Regions from separate parts of the Oceanobacillus sp. M60 genome, predicted to be linked through region 1. Evidence: a T-box and tRNA genes for the amino acid it is inferred to sense, from the RefSeq annotation. Region 1 holds a T-box; the other holds one or more tRNA genes.
The links. A T-box is a leader RNA that pairs with one kind of tRNA and senses whether it is charged. The one in region 1 lies ahead of serS (serine--tRNA ligase), so its partner is inferred to be a tRNA-Ser.
Positions count from the first base shown of each region.

Region 1 (4,116 bases):
CGGCACATCTGGTAGAAGAATTAACAACCAGTGCAAATATCGCAAATCAACTGGATGAAAAGATGGAGTTTCTTCATACGGAAATCAATGAAGCAAAAGAGGATAAACATGCAGAGAGCAAGCTTAACTTTCTGCCGCTTGATAACAAACGCTTCCCGCTGCCAAAGCAGTTATTAGAATCGTTGTTGGAGCGAAGAGATAGAGAGTAAACATATATATGTATTAGAAAACCCGCAGCACGAAAGCTGCGGGTTTTTATCTCCAATTTTTTACGGTTGTTTTAAATGGAGGAGGTAGAGGGATTCGAACCCCCGCGCGGTTTGACCCGCCTCTCGGTTTTCAAGACCGACCCCTTCAGCCAGACTTGGGTATACCTCCATGAAATAACGCTAATTTGCTCACTTCCTAGCGAACAAAATATACTATATCATCCTCAAAGATGACTTGTCAATATTTTTTATCAAAAAATAAGAGGCCCCCAAAGATGGAGAGCCTCTTACTTAATCATTACTTGCCAATCACTTCAATGCCGCTCATATACGGACGCAATACTTCAGGAATTACTACACTTCCATCTTCCTGCTGGCAATTCTCTAAAATAGCCGCTACAGTACGTCCTAACGCAAGACCAGAACCGTTTAACGTATGGACAAATTCTGGTTTTCCATTTGCTTCGCGGCGGAAGCGAATTCCGGCACGGCGCGCTTGGAAATCCTCAAAATTAGAACAAGAAGAAATTTCACGGTACGTATGCTGGCTTGGAATCCATACTTCAATATCGTATTTTTTCGCTGCTGTAAAGCCTAAATCACCTGTACACATACTCATCACACGATAAGGGAGTTCTAACAGCTGCAATACTTTTTCCGCTTCCCCTGTCAGTCTTTCTAATGTGTCATAAGAATCTTCCGGTTTCACGAAATTCACAAGCTCCACTTTGTTAAATTGATGCTGGCGAATCAAGCCGCGTGTATCTCTTCCGGCAGAACCTGCTTCAGAACGGAAGCTGGCGCTGAATGCAACATATTTTTTCGGCAACGCCTCTCCTGATAAAATCTCATCACGGTGATAATTGGTTACAGGGACTTCTGCAGTCGGCACCAGAAAATAATCCCAGTCTTCCAGTTTAAACGCATCCTCTTCAAATTTCGGAAGCTGTCCTGTTCCTGTCATACTCAGGCGATTCACAATGTATGGAGGAAGCATTTCCTGATAGCCATGCTTATCCGCATGCAGATCCATCATGAAGTTTAATAATGCACGTTCCAGTCTTGCTCCTAATCCTTTATAAAAAACAAAACGGCTTCCCGTTACCTTTGCTGCACGTTCAAAGTCCAAAATATCTAAATTTGTCGCAACATCCCAGTGCGGCTGTGCTTCAAATGAAAATTCCGGCACCTCTCCCCATTTACGTGCTTCTACATTATCATCCTCATCTTCACCAACAGGCACACTCTCATGCGGCAGATTAGGAATAGAAAGCATGATATGTTCCAGGGTTTCCTCAATGTCTTTTAATTCTTTATCATATTTAGAAATTTGATCTCCAACTTCACGCATAGAAGCTATGGCTTCCTCCGCATCCTTCTTCTCGCGCTTTAAAACAGAAATTTCCTTAGACACTTCATTACGTTTTGCCTTTAGTTTTTCTGTCTCTGCAATCAATTCCCGTCTTCTTACATCAAGCTCGCCAAATTTGTCTAAATCGCCAAGGTCTTCTCCGCGGTGTGCTAATCTTTGCTTCACTTCATCAAAGTTATTTCGTACATATTTCATATCTAACATACTGATTACCTCCTATATTTTTAATGTCTTTAAAACCATAAAAAAACTCCCATCCCTTATGTAGAAAGGGACGAGAGTATATTTCCCGCGTTGCCACCCTAGTTAAAGAATCTATACAGACAGATTCTTCCGGCTTTATATACGAATAACGTCGTATCTCCGTGCTTACTTACGTGACTGAACCACTTCAATAAGCATGCTCCAGGATGGATTCACTGCATTCTAACGCTAATTTGCACCAGATATTAGCTCTCTATAGATAGAATCAAACAGCTACTGCTTCCTATCAACGCTTTATTATTTCAATGAATGATTGTATATCATCATAATCTATTTCCAATCAGGTTGCAAGACTTCCTGCAAAAATTAGCTGAAAAGTCCCTTCACCCAATTAAATGCACCTTGGAACATGTTTACAAAGAAATCACCAATAGATTGTAACGTAAGCATAAACCAATTTGCTTTTTCAACGGAGTCCATTGCAACTAAATCATAACTTTCCTGACTCGCTTCATCGGAAATATATCCAAAATCTTCTTCTTCTCCATCATAGACAACGGTAACTGTTCCGATAACTTCATCTGCTTCCACTGGAGCTTCTAACTCTCCATTATCATTCAATCTGTCTTCATCAATTTTATATTCTAAATGATACAGATCTTCCTCACCAGTTTTGATCGGAACATGAATCCCTTCATTGATGCCAATATTTACTTCTTTTTCTTTTCCTCTTGCAACCGGAGCTGTTTCATTGCCTTCTTCTTGATATCCTGCCGGGAATAATTCTTGTGTTTCAAATTGATCAAATCCATAATCAAACAGTTTTGCAGTCTCATTAAAACGGGCATCTTCACTGTCTGTTTTCATAACCACACTGATAAGACGTCGTCCATCCCGTTCTGCTGTTCCTGTAAAAGCATAACCGGCAACCGTTGTAAAACCAGTTTTTAAACCATCTACACCTTCATAGTAATGCTTCTGTAAATAATCTGCATCATGATCCAGCATGTAATTCCAGTTACGGATCTCCTGATCATCAAATTCCGTACTCGGCACGCTGGAAATTTCTAATGCTTCCGGATAATCATTCACTAATGCAGACCCTAAAATTGCTGCTGAACGGGCTGATAATAAGTTTGTATCGTTAGGACTTGTTCCTTCTGGATAATTATCCCCCAGACTCTCATTATCTAATCCGCTGGAATTAACAAATTTATATTCCGGCATTCCCAGTTCTTCTGCCTTTGCATTCATCATTTCGACAAATTCACTTTCTGAACCTGCAATTAACTCTGCAAGTGCAATCGTTGTCGCATTATCTGAGTTGATTGCCATTGCTTTATATAAATCTTCTACTGTGTAATCTTGCTGCTGTCTTAATCCAACCCCTGAAAAATCATCATTGCTGGATATTTCATATGCATAATCACTAATTTGTGTTGTTGTATCCCAGGAAATATCTCCGTTTTCAACTGCTTCCCAAACGAGATATTCTGTCATTATTTTCGTCATGCTAGCAGGAGGCAATGCCACATCCGGGTCCTTTGCAAATAATACTTTCCCCGTTTCTGCATCCACTAAAATAGCCGATTCCGCTTCTATATCTAATCCATCTGCATACACAGACATGGATGGTGTAACAAAAGATGTTAAAACAAGCGCTGCTGCAACCACCAAAAGAAACAATTTTTTCATAGACTTTCTCACATTTCCGTACCTCCGTTTAATAATATAGCCATCAACATACGTTCTATGTATTCTGCTGAGCACGCTTCACATTTTACCATAAAAATTCATAAAAAAATAGATGGAGCAACATCCTCCATCTATTTTTTTTACGACCGTATGACACAAATTTGTCATCAACTAAATTGCTTAATTATTCTCTTTTTTACTGCATAAAATAGTTCGGTGCTTCTTTCGTAATCTGAACATCATGCGGATGGCTTTCCTTCAACCCAGCCCCGGTAATCCGGATAAATCGGGAATCGTTTCTTAAGCTCTCCAGATTTTTCGTTCCACAATATCCCATGCCGGAGCGTAAACCGCCTGCCAGCTGATGGAAGGTATCTCCCAGCGAGCCTTTATACGCAATACGTCCTTCAATGCCTTCTGGAACAAGCTTTTTATTCTCTGATTCACTTTGGAAATAACGGTCTTTGGAGCCTGCTTGCATTGCTCCAACAGAGCCCATACCGCGATATACTTTATATTGACGTCCTTGGAAAATTTCTGTTTCTCCAGGGCTTTCCTTTGTTCCGGCAAAAATACTTCCCAGCATTACAGCATGTGCACCTGATGCCAAAGCCTTCACAATATCGCCGGAGTATT
Region 1 is NZ_JBSSNH010000009.1:72,177-76,292, forward strand. It holds gene ACW0TQ_RS19960 (GTP pyrophosphokinase) at 1-209, shown strand, start outside; tRNA gene ACW0TQ_RS19965 (tRNA-Ser) at 286-378, opposite strand; gene serS (serine--tRNA ligase) at 508-1,785, opposite strand; T-box leader at 1,849-2,084, opposite strand; gene ACW0TQ_RS19975 (D-alanyl-D-alanine carboxypeptidase family protein) at 2,152-3,492, opposite strand; gene guaB (IMP dehydrogenase) at 3,677-4,116, opposite strand, start outside.

Region 2 (4,116 bases), on a different contig from region 1:
AATCCTTCTAGCTATTCTGATACAACCTTTTGTCATATTCATTTCAGGACAATTCTCCCCAATCTCTATACTCAATTCTACTATAATCATAATTTTCATTTTATTTCAAGCGAAGATTATCTAAACGGATTCCCATATTTTTCACAGTATTTATAAAATCCATGCTTATACATATACATCATTTTTTTAATATTTTCGGAGGTATCAAATTCAATCAACTCTAAAATCAAATGTGTAAATTCAATCGGAGCTGTTCCGTTTGCAGTGACTAAATTTTTATCTGTTACTGCTTGCTGCTGAAAAAAACTGCTCTTAGCATGATAATTTTCATAGCCCTTCCAAGCATCAACAGAGTTACCCGTATGATTATAATGATTTAGAAAACCGTTTTTCGCTAAATAATCCACAGCTCCGCATATAGCTCCAACAGGTATATTATTTTGAAATGCCGTTTTGATTAGATGCAAAAGCTTTTTATTATCATTATTCCATGTATTCCCGCCTACCGTTACCAATAGATGAGCATCCTCAGGTTCAGAACCAATGATTTAATCGACAGCAGTTCTAAAACCGCCAATGGAACTTACCGTATCCTCCAAAGAAATCGTATGAACCGACCAATCCTCCCTCTGATTTAATGTTGTTGATAAGTAAGCACCTTCCCAATCTGGTATTCGTCCAGGATAAGAAATAAAGCCTGTTTCATAAGCATCACACCACCTGTTAATAATTTACAACCTTGCAGTGATTGCCTCATTTAACTCATTTATAAAATCACTACATTCTTATTTATTAAAGTAATTATACCAAAAAAGATTTATATTATGAATATTATAAATCTTTTATTGAGCTGGTTTATTGGGTTTACATTCTTTCAAGTCAATATGTTCCAGCAACTAGAGATATTTTTAACAGGCTCATCGAAAAATTGGTGAACACGTTAACCTTGAAGCTATCTACTGACATGATTTAAGGTATTTTCCCGTTGCTTTACTAGTTCCTCAAAGCGAAGAACACGTAACCTTTAAAGAACGCCTGGGGCGCTCATCCATTACTACGATAATTAATGTTTAGTTGTTCTCTAGTAAGCAAAGAGAAACTGCTGACAAATTAGATGATTTATTCTAAATCCGAACGTTTCATTTTTACCATTTATTCACATGGTCAAAAACTGGTCAAAACTATATAAAAAAACACCCATTTCATATAGAAAAATGAGTGCATAAAAAAATATCAAAGGTCTGCAACCCTTGATATGACTGGTTTGTACATATGATGCGGTCGGTGGGATTTGAACCCACACGGGTTATTCACCCACCAGGCCCTCAACCTGGCGCGTCTGCCATTCCGCCACGACCGCATAATATAAAAAAATGGTGCGGATGAAGGGAGTCGAACCCCCACGTCCTTAACGGACACTGGAGCCTGATTCCAGCGCGTCTGCCAATTCCGCCACATCCGCAAGATAAAAATGGTGAGCCATGAAGGATTCGAACCTTCGACCCTCTGATTAAAAGTCAGATGCTCTACCGACTGAGCTAATGGCTCCTATATATGACAGGTCATTATTTATAGTCCCTATCAATAAAAAAATACTATTATCTGTAATAGTATTATCATGTATTCCTTCTAAAAAGAAAATGGCTGGGCCACCAGGATTCGAACCTGGGGTACACGGGATCAAAACCCGATGCCTTACCGCTTGGCTATGGCCCAACTATAATGGCGGTCCGGACGGGACTCGAACCCGCGACCTCCTGCGTGACAGGCAGGCATTCTAACCAACTGAACTACCGGACCAATTATTTATTTTGATTTCTTAGAAAGATGACCCGTACGGGATTCGAACCCGTGTTACCGCCGTGAAAGGGCGGTGTCTTAACCGCTTGACCAACGGGCCATTATGAAAATTAAAATGGCGGAGAAGGAGGGATTTGAACCCTCGCGCCGCTTACACGACCTACACCCTTAGCAGGGGCGCCTCTTCAGCCACTTGAGTACTTCTCCAAATAATGGCTCCACAGGTAGGATTCGAACCTACGACCGATCGGTTAACAGCCGATTGCTCTACCACTGAGCTACTGTGGAATATAAAAGTAATCAGTCACTATCTATGTAATATCCTAATTACGCAACAACAAGAAATATCATACAATATATCCTGTTTTTTGTCAACAAAAACTGTTAAATTTCTTAAAAAGTTTTTTTCGCTTAGAAAGTTATTCAAAAATCCAAGCCATTCGACAAAGCTGCTGAACAGGTCATTCGCAATGAATGAAAACTGTCATTTCATATCAGCTACATTAATTTATCATGGATCATATTATTCGTCAATACTTAATTGAAAAAAATTAAATCAGATGTAATCTCCCCCTGCATTTTCCACATCGATACCTGGATACATCTACTTTCCTTACTCTTTTATAAACCATTTTACATTTTTGGCATTCATATATATGCTGGTAGCGCTGCTGATTCGAAGGAAGCTGTTTACAATGACGGGGAGAGCCCGTTTTTGCAAGCAATTCTCTAAAATCTTTATCTCGATGCTGGTACCCTTTTCCTTCAATATGCAAATGGTAATGACAAAGCTCGTGCTTAATAATCCCGTGAAACTCTTCCTTATCAGATTCCAGTACATATTTGGGATTCAATTCAATTAATCGTTTACTTGGGATATATCTCCCTCCAGTTGTCCGCAGACGGGAGTTAAATCGTACTTTGTCCATAAACGTTTTATTAAAGAAAGCTTCTGACAGCTGATTAACTAACTGGTACAATTCTTCCTCCGGCATTGGGTCCATCTGTTTCAACCTCCAATATATAAAGAAAGCTTCATTATTTTAATGTTCTTCTTACCTTCCTGACAATTCAAAACATACTTCTTTATTATACGCCATCAGAAATTCCCAAAAATTGTTTAACTGATGACAACTCATTTTAACATAAAAAAGAAGCTGTCGGAACTTCTATTCTCTATCTTATATTTCAGTTATACTAAGAGTTTTATTCTCATTTAAAAAACTTAATTGAGAATTAGTAGAATCACTTATCTAATATATTATTTTATTCTAAAAGAAAACAACACTTTACTAACATTTGCTTAAAAATACGATACCCACCGTCAAGAAGGACTTCTATATCAAAATAAAAAAATGTCATTCAAATTAAACAAGAATATTAATAGCAATCTACTATTTATTATGTTATTATAATAATTGTATTTAATATATAGGAGGGAAACTATCTATGAGTGAAAAAAGAAAAATGACCACTGCATTTGGAGCTCCTGTTCCAAATGATGATGATTCTAAAACGGCCGGTAAACGTGGTCCATTATTAATGGAAGATTTTTGGTTTCTTGAAAAGCTTGCACACTTTGATCGCGAAGTAATTCCTGAGCGCCGTATGCACGCAAAAGGATCCGGAGCTTATGGAACATTAACGATTACTAACGACATTACTAAATATACAAAAGCAAAAGTCTTCTCTGAAGTCGGGAAGAAAACAGACATGTTTATCCGTTTCTCTACCGTAGCTGGTGAACGCGGAGCTGCTGATGCAGAACGCGATATCCGCGGTACTGCGATGAAATTCTACACAGAAGAAGGAAACTGGGACTTAGTCGGTAATAATACGCCTGTATTCTTTATGAGAGACCCTAAACGTTTCCCAGATTTGAACCATGTTGTAAAACGTGATCCAAAAACAAATATGAAGAATGCTGATGCAAACTGGGATTTCTGGTCTAATTTACCAGAAGCACTTCATCAGGTAACTGTTGTTATGTCTGATCGCGGGATTCCAAAATCTTACCGCAACATGCACTTATTCGGAAGCCATGCATACAGCTTATATAATGAAAATAACGAGCGCGTATGGGTGAAATTCCACTTCAGAACACAGCAAGGTATCGAAAACCTTACAAACGAAGAAGCTGCAAAAGTTGTCGGTGAAGACCGCGAAAGTCACCAACGTGATTTGTACACTGCTATTGAAGAAGGAAACTTCCCTAAATGGAAAATGTACATTCAGGTTATGACTGAAGAAGAAGCTAAAAATATGCCTTACAATCCATTCGATTTAACAAAAGTATGGTACAAAGATGAATTCCCG
Region 2 is NZ_JBSSNH010000001.1:36,363-40,478, forward strand. It holds partial or broken gene ACW0TQ_RS00200 (type 1 glutamine amidotransferase family protein) at 117-706, opposite strand; tRNA gene ACW0TQ_RS00205 (tRNA-Leu) at 1,277-1,360, opposite strand; tRNA gene ACW0TQ_RS00210 (tRNA-Leu) at 1,375-1,462, opposite strand; tRNA gene ACW0TQ_RS00215 (tRNA-Lys) at 1,473-1,548, opposite strand; tRNA gene ACW0TQ_RS00220 (tRNA-Gln) at 1,642-1,716, opposite strand; tRNA gene ACW0TQ_RS00225 (tRNA-Asp) at 1,724-1,800, opposite strand; tRNA gene ACW0TQ_RS00230 (tRNA-Glu) at 1,829-1,900, opposite strand; tRNA gene ACW0TQ_RS00235 (tRNA-Ser) at 1,917-2,007, opposite strand; tRNA gene ACW0TQ_RS00240 (tRNA-Asn) at 2,014-2,088, opposite strand; gene ACW0TQ_RS00245 (SprT family protein) at 2,352-2,804, opposite strand; gene ACW0TQ_RS00250 (catalase) at 3,250-4,116, shown strand, end outside.
Region 2: it has a tRNA-Ser gene. The T-box ahead of serS (serine--tRNA ligase) is inferred to sense a tRNA for this amino acid. The anticodon was not compared.